Regions from separate parts of the Mesobacillus sp. AQ2 genome, predicted to be linked through region 1. Evidence: riboswitches for the same ligand, from Rfam matches in the RefSeq annotation. Region 1 holds a riboswitch; each other region holds the start of a gene.

The links. Region 1 has a riboswitch for cyclic di-GMP ahead of QNH36_RS22735 (RHS repeat-associated core domain-containing protein). Riboswitches for the same ligand answer to the same signal wherever they lie in the genome.
Region 2: it holds a riboswitch for cyclic di-GMP, as region 1 does, so the genes downstream of both, QNH36_RS05195 (DUF5667 domain-containing protein) here and QNH36_RS22735 (RHS repeat-associated core domain-containing protein) in region 1, are expected to answer to the same signal.
Region 3: it holds a riboswitch for cyclic di-GMP, as region 1 does, so the genes downstream of both, QNH36_RS20105 (hypothetical protein) here and QNH36_RS22735 (RHS repeat-associated core domain-containing protein) in region 1, are expected to answer to the same signal.

What each region holds. Positions count from the first base shown of each region.
Region 1 is NZ_CP126080.1:4,547,632-4,552,119, reverse strand. It holds gene QNH36_RS22740 (Ig-like domain-containing protein) at 1-1,823, shown strand, start outside; cyclic di-GMP riboswitch class I at 1,964-2,053, shown strand; gene QNH36_RS22735 (RHS repeat-associated core domain-containing protein) at 2,139-4,488, shown strand, end outside.
Region 2 is NZ_CP126080.1:1,052,026-1,056,513, reverse strand. It holds gene QNH36_RS05195 (DUF5667 domain-containing protein) at 548-1,810, opposite strand; cyclic di-GMP riboswitch class I at 1,896-1,978, opposite strand; gene QNH36_RS05190 (pirin family protein) at 2,050-2,895, opposite strand; PreQ1 riboswitch class I at 3,112-3,156, shown strand; gene QNH36_RS05185 (QueT transporter family protein) at 3,162-3,647, shown strand; gene QNH36_RS05180 (phospholipase D-like domain-containing protein) at 3,799-4,488, opposite strand, start outside.
Region 3 is NZ_CP126080.1:3,992,811-3,997,298, reverse strand. It holds gene QNH36_RS20120 (lactonase family protein) at 1-114, opposite strand, end outside; gene nadE (NAD(+) synthase) at 334-1,155, shown strand; gene QNH36_RS20110 (hypothetical protein) at 1,207-1,551, opposite strand; cyclic di-GMP riboswitch class I at 1,791-1,875, shown strand; gene QNH36_RS20105 (hypothetical protein) at 2,150-2,374, shown strand; gene QNH36_RS20100 (acetyl-CoA C-acetyltransferase) at 2,428-3,612, opposite strand; gene QNH36_RS20095 (GntP family permease) at 3,676-4,488, opposite strand, start outside.

The DNA.
Region 1 (4,488 bases):
TTGCGGTAAATAGCTATACATTCTTTGAAGAAGGCAAATATATCATCAACCTAAAGTCAACCGACAAAGCCGGCAATTCAAAGAGACATGATCAACTTGCTTTCATCATCGACAAAACCAATCCAATCGTAAAAATCGATGGAGCAGAAAATAACTCTTTCAATCCTGAAAGCAAATATGTCACCATCTCGATTGACGAACTGAATTATAAAACGAACAATGTGAGCATCAGCGCGACGAAAGATGGAGCTGCATTCCCTATTGGTACATGGAAGAACAGCGGAAAACTTTCGAAGCTGGGCTACAATTTTACCAGGGACGGCCTATACACAATCCTCGCGACTGCAGAGGACAAAGCCGGTAACGGTCCAATCACTGAAAAAAGGACCTTTACAATCGATAAGACCAAACCTGAAATTGACATCACTGGTGTCGAAAATAACGCCTATTACAATGTTGATAAACCTGTTAACGCTACAATCAAGGACGTAAACCTGGATATCAACAGAATCGCTGTGACTAGAAACGGTGCAAGATATAACGCTGGCGGCTTCTCTGTTAATGGAGATCTCGCTTCCTTCCGCCACAACTTCAGCGGAGAAGGTGAATACAACATCCTGGTTGAAGCAACCGACAAAGCAGGCAACAGCTTCAGCAAGACGATGAAGTTCACCATCGATAAGACGAAGCCTGTCATTACGCCGAAGTTTAAAGGACAGAATCGTGTCATTAAGAATGGCGAGTATATCAATGAAGTATTCACTCCAGAGTTTGCCCTGGATGAAGCAGAGGATATGATCGTATCGGCTACTCTGAACAACGGCGCAAACCTTGGCAGAAACATCCCTGTTGCAGCAAAGGAAATGAAATACACATACAAGGTTCTTGCTCGCGACAAAGCCGGCAATGAATCAACACTGGAAATAGGCTTCACACTTGATACTACAAAGCCAATGCTGAATATTTCCGGCGTACTCGATGGATTCTTCAATAAAAACATTGCGCCGAAAGTGACGTATTCAGACATCCATCTGGATAGCAGCAAGACATCCGTAACCTTGAACGGCAAGACATTCGAAAACGGAACAAAGCTTGAATACGAACAGGATTATATTTTAAAAGCAGTCGTAACAGACCTGGCGAATAATATTTCATCAAGAACGATTGTCTTCACAATCGATAAAACATCGCCAGTCATCAAGTTCAAAGAGCCGATTTCGAATAAGTATTTCAACACCGACCTTCTGCCTCAGCTTTTGATCGAGGACATGAGTTCTTATGACATCATTGCGATGATGCTTGATGGAAAACCATATGAAGCTGGCGACCCGATCAAGGAAGAAGGAAAGCACGTCATGTTCTTCGAAGTAAAGGATAAGGCAGGCAACATCCAGCAGCTGAGCGTCGAGTTCATTATCGACAAAACCGCGCCAAAGGTAGTTTATGAAGGTGTGAAAAATAAAGAAAAATACTATGACCCTGTTGACATCGCCATCCGCCTCGATAACCCGAATGACAAAATAAAATCTGTCATGATTAACGGCGAAATGTTCGAAGGGGACGTATTAGAAGAAAATGGCTACAAAGTAATCAAAACCAAATTGGCTGAAATCAAGCCTTACGAAATCGCAGTTACCGCATATGACGAAGCAGGCAATGAAAAAACAACAGTCATTTCATTTGAAATCGTCGAAAAGGGAGCATTGGTGAAGTTTTATGAAAATAAACCTTTGCTTGGCGGTACACTGGCCGGAGTAGTAGGTCTTGTAGTTGCCGCAACTACGGTAGTGATACGCAGAAGAAGGATGAAAGTTGAAGAATAAAGAAAAAGAATCCAGAGGAATCCATCCTCTGGATTCTTTTTTTCGACAATAATTAGGAAAATTGTCCTATTTTATAAAAAATAATCAGAATTTGTAAAATAATGTAGTATAGTTATATTGAACTATAACTTTATAACTATTCAAGTAAAAGGCAAACCCGTTGAAAGGCGGGGACGCAAAGCTTCAGGCCTAAGGTGGGTATATCCTATTATGGCGGCTGGGTTGCCGTGAATCATTCATCCTAGTAAACTCCTTTTTTACCGGTAACCAAAAGGCGAAGTATGCCCTTTTACAGACGGAAAGAAAGGAGTTTTTATGTATTTTAAAAGATTTACCGTAATATTTTTATCTGCAATCATCCTATTCAGTAGTGTTGGGGTCTATCCAGCACAGGCATTTGCTGAGAAGAAGGCTTTTGAACAGGAGTTTTATTCGAATCCTGAGAACCTTCTTGGCCTGCTGCCGGAAATCGACCAGCATCAGCCGGTCAACAATCCAGCCCAGGGAATCAAGCCCCCGGTGCCAAATACTTCACCGGAAATTCCAAACAGCCAGGTGGCTCCACGAAAGCAGCAGCAGGCACCGCCGCCTGCAAACACGACTGCTGAACCACCTATCAACATCGAAAACGGATATTTGGAACTGAAGGAAGAAGATATTCTTGTTCCGGAAGTATTGCGTCCGTTTGGCATCAAGAGAGATTACTCCAGCAATAATACCGAAGATGGTCCTTTTGGGAAAGGCTGGACCACATCACTGGAATCAAGACTCGAAATGTATGCCGAGTTTTCAATGGGAGAAAGCCGCCTAGACGGCAGCACCCAAAGCTACGCATTCGACAAGAAAGATCCGAATGCCTATGTGACCGAATACGATGAAGACTCCATGACAAACTATGAGCTTGACAAGGGCGAGTATATTACAGCGGCCAATGGCGATAAGCTTACAAGGATTAGCCAGTTTGAGTATGTTGTTGAAACAGCTGATAAAACAAAATATACCTATTATGGCTACTATGCATCGTGGAGAAAAGGCCAGGACGAAAAAGTCGGAAGATTGGTCAAACAAACAGATCGTTATGGCAACAGCATTCAATACGGTTACGACAATAAAGGCAAGCTTGAAACGATGACAGACGATTACGGCCGCACGATCCAGATCAAATGGTCAGGCAGCCATATCAGTGAGCTGATTGATCCAGAAAACCGTAAAATCAGCTTCTCTTATGATGGCTCTGGAAGACTGGAAAACGTAAACTACCCAGGAAATAAATCAATCACTTATTCTTATGACGGCGGCCGTATTTCAGGGATCACAAATGGTGAAGGGGAAACCACTTCATTCACGTATGACAGCAACAATCGTGTCAAAACGGCGAAAAATCCTGCTGGCGCTGTCCTGTATAGCTATTCTTATACAACTGACGGTTCAGGAAAACTGACGAAAACCATTAAGCAAAATCCAGCAGGAGAAGCATGGACTTATCATATTGCAAAAGAGAAGGCTGTCCGTGTCACTGACCCGCTGGGATATCAGACAAACTTTGAAAACAACGATAATGGAAAGATAACGAAGAAAATTTCCAGCACAGGAACAGAAAGCTTTTCCTATGATGATAAGGATCGTATTAAGACAAAGACTGACATATTTGGCGTAACCACAACCTATACATATGAGGACTTATGGAATCAGCCAAAAACGATCAATGAATCCACTGGAAAATCAACCGTTTATGACTACGATTCCAACGGAAAATTAACAAAGAAAACGGAAAATGGAATTGTTACGACTTATGGCCACGACAGCAAGGGCCGCATGCTTTGGGCGAAGGATTCTGCTGGCGCTCAAATCACCTTCGAATACGACGCTTTTGGCAACATGAAACAGGCGAAGAACGCAAAAGGTGAAATCACCAGCTACACTTTTGACAGCCTTGGGCACATCAAATCGATGCAGGAGCCTAACGGCTATAGAGAGCAATATCAATATGACGGGGATGGGAATCTCCTTAAGATCACCTATGCTGATGGGAAGACGCTGCAGTATTCCTATGACAAGGCTGGCAGGATCCTGACGATTACCAACCAGCTGGGTCAGGTGACATCCCATAAGTATGATAACGCTGGCAAACTGGAAACCATTACAAACCCAAAAGGATACCAATATGTCTATTCCTATGACAGCAAGACTGGAAGGGTAAAAACTGTAACGGCACCAGGAAACCAGGTGATATCCTATGATTGGGACGGACTTGGCAGACTGAAAACCTTTAAAACAATCGAGGGTACAACCTCTTATGTTTATGGAGAGCACGGGGCGGAGAAAGTGACATCGCCACGGGGTACACTCGAGTATGTTTATAACTCAAAGGGCCTGGTTGACACAATCAAGGATGAGCTTGGCCGCACAACCAGCTATAAGTACAATAACTCCCAGCAGATTACATCAATCACTGATCCAGCAGGAAGAGTACAAAGCTATGAATATGATTCAATCGGGCGTTTGAAAAAAGAGAAATCTTTTGATGGCCAGACAGTCCAGTATGTCTATAACGGACTTGGCTTATTAAAGGATAAAGTATATGAGGACGGCACAAAAGAATCTTATTTATATGATTCTATTAGACAGGTTTATAAAAAGACGCTCCGTGACGGAACCACCGAGG
Region 2 (4,488 bases), 1.3 Mb from region 1:
TCCCTTTTTATGTGACCCAAATCTTCCTGTGGGCACTTTTTCGGGCACATATACCCTTTTTATGTGACCCAAATCTTCCTGTGGGCGCTTTTCCGGGAACATATTCCCTTTTTATGTGACCCAAATCTTCCTACCGGCGCTTTTTCGGGCACATATTTCCTTTTTATGTGACCTAAATCCTCACGTTCGCACTTTTCCGGGCACATATTCCCTTTTTATGTGACTCAAATCTTCCTATGGGAGCTTTTTCGGGCTATATACTACGGAACGGCTTTAGCGCAACCGAAAATATAATAAAAAAACCTTCACCTGCCCTGGTGAAGGTAAGAAAACAATAAAAGACCTTCACCATATTTGGCAAAGGTCTTGCTAACAACGATTGTTGCCAACAAAGCCGGGAGTGACCTCCGGAATGACGACTCTGTTGTAAAAGCTACTCCCCTTTAGGAGAACTATTCATTTTGATACTATCATCGTACATAAAAACTTGAATACAGTCAAATATTCTAAGCGGATCGGTTTCCTCTATCGAATAGTACCTGTAAACTTACTTTCCGTTTTTCTTCTCTTTTTCATTGTTTGGATTACCGTGGCTGTCATCATCTTCCTGCTCGTCGTCTTCCACTTCGTCATCTTCTTGCTTTTCTTTATTCTTCTTTGTTTCTTTTACTGCCTCTTTACGCTTCTCTTCAGCTTTTTCCGCTTCTTCTTTACGCTTCTCTTCAGCTTTTTTCATTTCTTCCTTACGCTTCTCTTCAGCTTTTGCTGATTCTTCTTTTTGCTTTTCTTCAGCCTTCTTTTCTGCTTCGCGCTTTTGTTCTTCCGCTTTCTTTTTAGCTTCAGCTTTCTTCTCAGCAGCCTTCACAGCGGCTTCTTCCGCCTTCTTTTCTGCATTTACTTTCTTTTCTTCTACTTTTGAAGCAGTCGTTTTCGATACCGTGCCGGCAACTGTAGCGGCTGCAATATTAACTTGCTGGTCAGCCGATTCAGTCTCCACATTTCCTTCCTCAGTTTCCATTTCTTCTTCAGGCTGTTCTGCTTCTAAGGAGCCTTCATCTTCTGAAATTTCACCACTATCATCTGCATCAGTCTCTTCATCGACTGAAGATTCTTTTTTACCTGCTGCCAGTCCTTTCAACTGTGAAGGATGGACACCCAGCTGCTTGGCTGCCTTTCCAAAACCAACCTTTTCCTCTGTATATAAAACGGCAATCTCTTCCACTGTCTTGCCAGCTGCCTCTGCAAGCCAGAAGATTTGTGCGATTTGTCCATAACCCAACTCCTGTTCACGCAGCTGGGCTACCGTATCCTGATCAAGATCCTTTACCACGTTAGCAACGATCTTTGCTTGTTCTGTTGCTTCTTCAACTTCTTCCTTCAATTCATCTTCGAGTTCTTCGGTAAGCCCTTCCTCAAGATCAGCTGCATTTTCCAACTCTTCTGTCAGCCGGTCTTCTCCATCGGAATCGGTCCCGTCTTCAACAATGACCTCCGTGACCTTCTCTTGCGCTTCCTCAAGCGTTTCTAAATAATCTTTTAACGCCTCTTGTACGAATTCTGTCTTTTCCTCCTCTGACATAGCTGCCGCCTCAGCCAGCCTCTCGTTCGCAAACTCTAAAAGCAGCTCGGCTTCCTTTTCATCATCAAAGGTAATTAAAAGCTTCAATTCTTCAAATAATTGATCAAACGTAAATAAAAACTCGTCTGGTGTCGTTCCGGGATCTGCAGTTTCAATAACTTCCTCTGCGGATACTCCCGTACCAAAAGCAAGCAACCCGATCAAAATTGTTGATGCGAAAAACTTTTTCATTCCAATTTCCCCCACTAATATATTGGAATTAAAATCAAAAAAGTGCTGTCCGAAGAGCAGCACACATAAATCGACTATGTGAACCTTCGGCAACTGGCTGGCATGGTCATGACTTTAGCCCCTGTAGTTTTGCGTCCCCAGGTTTCCCTGGATTTGCCTTTATCGGATTTTAATTCTACTTTTATCATACTTATTCGACACGAAAAAATAAATAAAAATTTTTAAAGTTTGCACCACAGCTACTTCGCTTCCCCGCCAAATTTCCCTTCCTGGTAATCCCGGTATGCCTGGCGGATTTCTTCCATTGAATTCATGACGAATGGACCGTATGCAACGACTTCCTCTTTGATTGGCTGGCCAGAGTAAACCAAAACTCTTGAGCGCTTATTCGCTTTCAAAGATAGGGCGCTTAAGCCTTTGCCAACATCATTGTAAGTTAAAGTTGCTGCTGAAGATTTCTTTAGGTTGGTCTTGCTTTCACCAGCTTCAAGTTCACCTGAAAGTACATAAAGGAACGCATTATGTGTCTCTGGAAGCTCATATGTGAATTCAGCACCTTCTGACAGGCGAATTTCAGATAAAGCAAATGGCACCAATGGTTCCAACGGTCCCTTTACACCCGCGGTTTCTCCTGAGTAGACCTTCAGTGTGCCGCCATCGAATGGGACAACAGGCGCCTCTTCGTTATATACATTCTGATAAGAAGTGGTTGTGCCTTTCAGCTCTCCAGGCAAATTCAGCCATAATTGCAGCGTATGGGCAATGTCGTTTTCCACCGCCTCCTCGGCATGCCTCGCTCCGCTGCCGGCGTTCATGTACTGGATATCCCCTGCCTCCAGGATGCTGTGGCCTCCATGATTATCGATATGTTCCAGTCTGCCGTCAATGACAAACGTAATCGTTTGGAAGCCGCGATGTGGATGGTCGGAAAAGGTTCCGCGCTTGAACCAGTCCTCCGCCATTAGAATGAACGGGTCCAGTTCCCTCCAGTCTTGCGGGTTCAGTACCATTCCTGCCTGCACATGCGGCATGACCCTCTCTTCATATTGAACGGTCCAATGCTTTTTTATATCTCTTTTAAACATTTTTATATCCCCTTTCCAGGTACTTCAATTTTTACAGGTCATTTTACCTTCCCAGTTGCATTAAATTATACCAATCGCAGGTATTATTTTAAATCAAAGATACTTTAAGCTGAGATAAACCCTATCTTAACCAGAGTCCAAGTCCCAAACTGCTATTCTAGAAAAATGCCATTGTGAGAAGGTCTTTCATCCTATATAATATAAATTTGGCTTTTAAATATCGTGGTTCGTAACCATCCCACGTAAAAAAACTAGGAGAGATGAAAATGAATACGAGAATGATTGTCCGAAACGGGATTCTTGCTGCATTGTATATTGCCGTTTCCGCAGTTATCCAGCCATTCGGCTTTACCAATGTACAGTTCCGCGTATCGGAAATGTTCAACCACCTGATTGTTTTTAACAAAAAATTTTTCTTCGGAATTGTATTAGGTGTGTTTTTAACAAACCTGCTCTTTTCCCCCATGATCGCTTATGACCTTGTTTTTGGGGTTGGCCAGTCAGTGATTTCTTTATGGATTACGATTTTCACTGCAAAATATATCAAGAATATCATCGGCCGGATGTTTGTGAATACTCTGGTGTTCACCTTCACGATGTTCCTGATTGCGCTTGAATTGAATCTAGCATTCCAGCTGCCGTTCTGGTTCACATGGCTGACAACAGCCGCAGGTGAATTCATCGTAATGGCTGTCGGCATCCCAGTGATGCTTGCGATCCATAAACGAGTGAATCTTGAGAAGTTGGTATAATTTTAAATAAACGGTTCAGCAGAAAAGTCAGGAAAAGCAAATGTCCATCACCCCTGCTCCACAGGCAGTGAAATAAAAAGAAGGCAAAACGTTTTCACTCGTTTTGCCTTCTTGTATGATGTAACTCTTCCTTGCTCATGCTGTACTCAAACTACTGCAATACTCCGCCAGCCTGGACGTAACGGGCATTGAATTCCTGAAGAAATTGGTTCGTAACTGCTGCATCGTGAATGATCAGCATGTTTTCGTCATTAACATTGTTTCCATTGTTGCTCCAGTTCGTCGATCCGACGATGACAGTAGGGTCACTGTTTGTATCGGCGTCAATCAGCATGGTTTTACTGTGAAGTTTGCGTATTTCTGCATCCGCATAGACTGGTGCGGGATTGTTCCAGCGTGTGTTAGGATTGTTCACACTGGTTTGCGAAGCAGTCCTCCCTGTCATATCCACACTCGCGGACCACCACTGGTTCCAGAAATCCGAATCGAACAAACCTTTCACATCAAATCCAGTCAAGGTTCCTTCCATATCATTATAGGAACCCTCCCACTTATTCTTCAATTCATCCGCTAACGCCTGGTCGCTCCATGCAAAAATCGAGAAGTATGTATTAAAGTCAGCTTCATTCCGAATCACATCAGCCATTTTGCCAACAGCGTTATCCCCAGCTGAAAAATAGATTTCAACCTTCTTACCATTGATATCTAAAACATGTGTGGTGTTATCTGTTTTGCGCGTGCTGAAGTTTGAAGCAACTGGATCTGGATTCAATGCATTGCTTCCCCACATCTCATTGAATTCTGTTTCATAGATGCCGGCAAGCTGTGGCCAGTTAATTTC
Region 3 (4,488 bases), 550 kb from region 1:
TTCCACATCAAGGATTTTTCCATTTGCCGCATCCAATGTGAAAGAATAGATCCCCTCGCTGTTGCCTTTTGTATAGGTACCGAAATAGCCTTTGAACTTTTCATGGGTTGCCATTATGAATGCCTCCAATTTAATTCGCGTTAATACTATGGTTTATAGTCTAGCAAAAAAATCATGGCAGACAAAATGTTACGTCCACCATGGTAATGGGTAAAATAAACATGAGCATTTTTGGTATTGGGATGTTAGGTTTTCTGACGAAAATCTGGACTTTGGACTTTAGAAGGGATATGCTCTTTTTTGAATAGTTTTTCGTGAATTAGGAGGGTTATCATGAGCTTGCAAAAGCAGATAATTGAAGATTTGAATGTGCAGCCGCAAATTGATCCCCAGCAAGAAATCAGGAAAAGAATCGATTTTTTAAAGGAATATTTGCTTACATCAAGGGCGAAAGGGTTCGTTCTAGGCATCAGCGGCGGCCAGGATTCCACTCTGGCGGGGAAACTTGCGCAAATGGCTGCGGAGGAATTGCGGTCAGAAGGCAAGGATGCCAAATTCGTCGCTGTCAGACTTCCTTATGCGGTGCAAAAAGATGAGGATGATGCTCAGAAAGCACTGGAATTCATCAAGCCGGATCAAACGATCACCTTCAATATCCAGCCTGCTGTCGACACCTTCAATACCCAGTTCGAGGAAGCGATTGGCGAGAAGATGACAGACTTTAACAAAGGAAATGCAAAGGCAAGGATCCGGATGATCACCCAATATGCTATCGGCGGGCAGGACGGCTTGCTGGTGATTGGGACAGACCATGCTGCTGAAGCAGTAACCGGATTTTTCACAAAATACGGGGATGGAGGAGCTGACCTGCTGCCGCTTACCGGCTTGAACAAGCGCCAGGGCAGGGAACTGCTCAAAGCATTGAATGCAGAATCAAGACTGTATCTGAAAGAGCCTACCGCTGACCTTTTAGACAACAAGCCGCTTCAATCGGATGAAACCGAACTTGGCGTCAGCTATGAAGTAATCGATGATTATCTTGAAGGAAAGCAGATTGATGAAGCAGCAGCAGCCAAAATTGAGGGCAGATATCTTGCTTCAGAGCATAAACGGCATGTTCCAGCGTCCATGTTTGATTCATGGTGGAAGGAATAAGCACAAAAAAGGCCTGGCTAAGATTTTCGATCAAAAGCCAGGCTTTCCTTTTTATTCAGTTTGCGCAATAGCTAACTGTGGCGCATCCTCTTTGTCTGTCACTTTGTCGATTTTATCGGTGAACATCTGGAAGACCCGCTTTTTTTCTTCCAACTCCTTGATATACTCTTTCAAATCATTGAATTTCTCCTCAAATGGCTGATGATACAATTCGCGAATCTTCCTGTTCAGGTCCGGATTCACTGTCGACTGGACAACCTGCTTCGTGATGTTAAATTTATATGTATACACTTTAAGCTCATTTTTTACTTCGTCATACTCCGCATCTATTTCTTTAAGAATCTCTTCAATTTCTGCTTTCCATTCATCTAGCGACTTTTTAACATGCTGTTCCATAAGGATCCTCCTGCCATTCGCCTGTAATAAAGCTTCTTCCTTTTATTCTAGCAACTGAACTTTACATAGAGATTGCTGGGATATTACATTGTGAAAACAATGCGCTAATCAAAGTTGGCGCCTGAAAGGGTTGTCTATCTTTCATGCGCTCACAAAGTTATAGGAAATTAGACTCATCTTTGTAATTAATTGGCGAATTTTGTTGAAAGTATGGTTCTAAAGTTTTATATTTTAAGTAGAACTGAAAAAGGCAAACTTATCGAAAGGTGAGGACGCAAAGCCACGAGTCTAAGGCCATGCTGCTAGGATAGTCGGGTTGCCAATAAAAGATCGGATGAGTATAGAACATATCGGTGAATGGTATTGGTTGACTGTTTGCCAAAGGAAATCCGCCGTCTTTTTTGGAGGATTTTTTTTATTCTTCCTGGTCCATTCTGCACAATCATGCAAAAAGAACTGAATTTCACGTTTGCCGAGTGTGAGAAAGGATAAATAAAACTTAAGTATCTTGACAGGACGAGTGAAAATAATCCTTTTGGCAGGTTTTGTTTTTAGGAAAAAGGATTTTTGAAAAATAGAATGGAAGGTGGAGGAAACGTTGACTGTATTGTTTGGGACGGTAGAGTACTTTGAACGGGAGATAGAGTTTCATTTAACAGATGTTGAAAAAAGGGAAAGGTTCCAGGAAGAAATTCAGCAGATACAAATGAAGCTGGAAGAAGAGCTTCGGAATGATTTCATCTGTGACGAGAGGCTAAGAAGGGAATGCCTTGAGAATCTATCAAATGCATGCAGTAAATTAACTGAAGATTATGTAGTTTGATAACTGCTAAAATATGAAAGCCTGTGGTGCGGACCACAGGCTTTTTCTATTGATTAAACATTTTCGATGATCGTTGCGACACCCATTCCGCCGCCTATGCAGAGGGTGGCCAGTCCGTATTTTTGTTCTCGTTTCTTAAGTTCGTGGATGAGTGTGACTAGAATTCTTGCTCCGCTTGCTCCAATTGGGTGGCCAAGCGCAATGGCACCGCCGTTGACATTTACATTCTCCTCGCTCATGCCAAGTTCCTTCATGACGGAAAGAGCCTGTGCCGCAAATGCCTCATTCGCCTCTACTAAATCGATATCCGTTAACTCCATTTCCGCTTTCTTAAGGGCTTTCTTAACAGCGCTAACAGGCCCAATACCCATGATGGATGGATCAACGCCCGCAGAAGCATTCGCCTTGATGGTTACAAGTGGAGTAACTCCTAGTTCTTTTGCTTTTTTGCCACTCATCACCACAACTGCAGCTGCGCCATCATTGATTCCAGAAGCATTGGCTGCGGTTACGGTTCCGTCTTTCTTGAATGCAGGCCGTAACTTGCCAATCTTTTCAAGAGTGCTGCCGAATTTAGGATGCTCATCCTGATCGACAATAATAGGATCGCCTTTACGCTGTTTCACTTCTACAGGGACGATTTCATCCTTGAAACGTCCAGAAGTGATCGCTGCTTCTGCCCGGTTCTGGCTTTTGACTGCGAAAGCGTCCTGTTCATTGCGCGAGATTTCATATTTTTCGGCAAGGTTTTCGGCAGTAATACCCATATGGTAGTCATTAAATGCACATACGAGTCCATCGCCAAGCAATGTATCAACGAGTTTTTGGTCGCCCATTTTGAAGCCTTCTCGCGCACCTTTGAGAACGAAAGGCGCCTGGCTCATATTCTCCATTCCGCCAGCGACAACGATATCGGCTTCACCTGCTGCAATTGCTTGATATGCCAGGTGAACGGCCTTCAAACCTGAGCCGCATAGTTTATTGATTGTCATGGATGGGCATGTCTCTGGAAGTCCTGCTCTCATGGCAGCCTGGCGTGCCGGATTTTGACCAAGCCCGGCTTGAAGGACATTTCCCATGATGACTTCATCGACGGAATCAGCACTAATATTTGCTTTTTCCAATGCAGCCTTAATAGCGGCCGCTCCAAGATCAACTGCAGATACCTTTGAAAAAGCTCCGCCAAAAGCTCCTGTAGCGGTCCTGACCGCACTTGCAATCACAATTGAATTTTCCATTTTTACTGCCCCTTCCGAATTAAAGTTAAGAAAGGGGGAATTGCTCCCCCTTTGTTGTTATTATTATACTAGTCCAGTTAACTTGTAGACTGCAATAATGAAGAATACAGCCAATGTTTTTATTACAGTAATAGCAAAAATATCTTTATAAGATTGTTTATGAGTTAATCCGGTAACAGCAAGCAAAGTAATAACTGCACCGTTGTGAGGAAGTGTATCCATTCCGCCTGATGCCATCGAGATGACACGGTGCATGACTTCTGGCGGGATATTGAATTCTGTGATTGCCTTCATGTAAGTATCAGCCATTGCACTCAAAGCAATCCCCATACCGCCTGAAGCAGATCCAGTCACACCTGCAAGAGTTGTAGTCGTTACTGCTCCATTGATGAGCGGATCTGTGAATGTTGTTGAAATTCCTTTACTCACAACAGAGAATCCTGGAAGAGAGGAAATGACTCCGCCAAAACCGTATTCAGCCCCAGTATTCATCGATGCAAGCAAGGCACCGCCTATTGCAGTGTTGACTCCAACTTTAAATCCTCCGGTAACCTTCTTCCAGTCATATAAAAGAGTAGCCAGGATGCCAAGAATCAACGCCAGTTCAACGGACCAGATTCCAACTACTCCAGCCATCTGGACCGTACCATAGGATTCAAGACCAATCTTTGAAAAATCAAACCCATTCGGATACCATTTTGGCAGATTCACTGTGAAGAATTTGTTAGCTACACCAACAAGCACTAATGGTACGAATGCAAGTACAGCTCTTATTGTGCTCGTTTTAGCAGTCATGTCAATGTTGCTGACACCTTCATCTAGTGCCTCAGCTTCTGCTGCAGCAGCGGATTCTGCATTATCAAATCCGTAGAAACC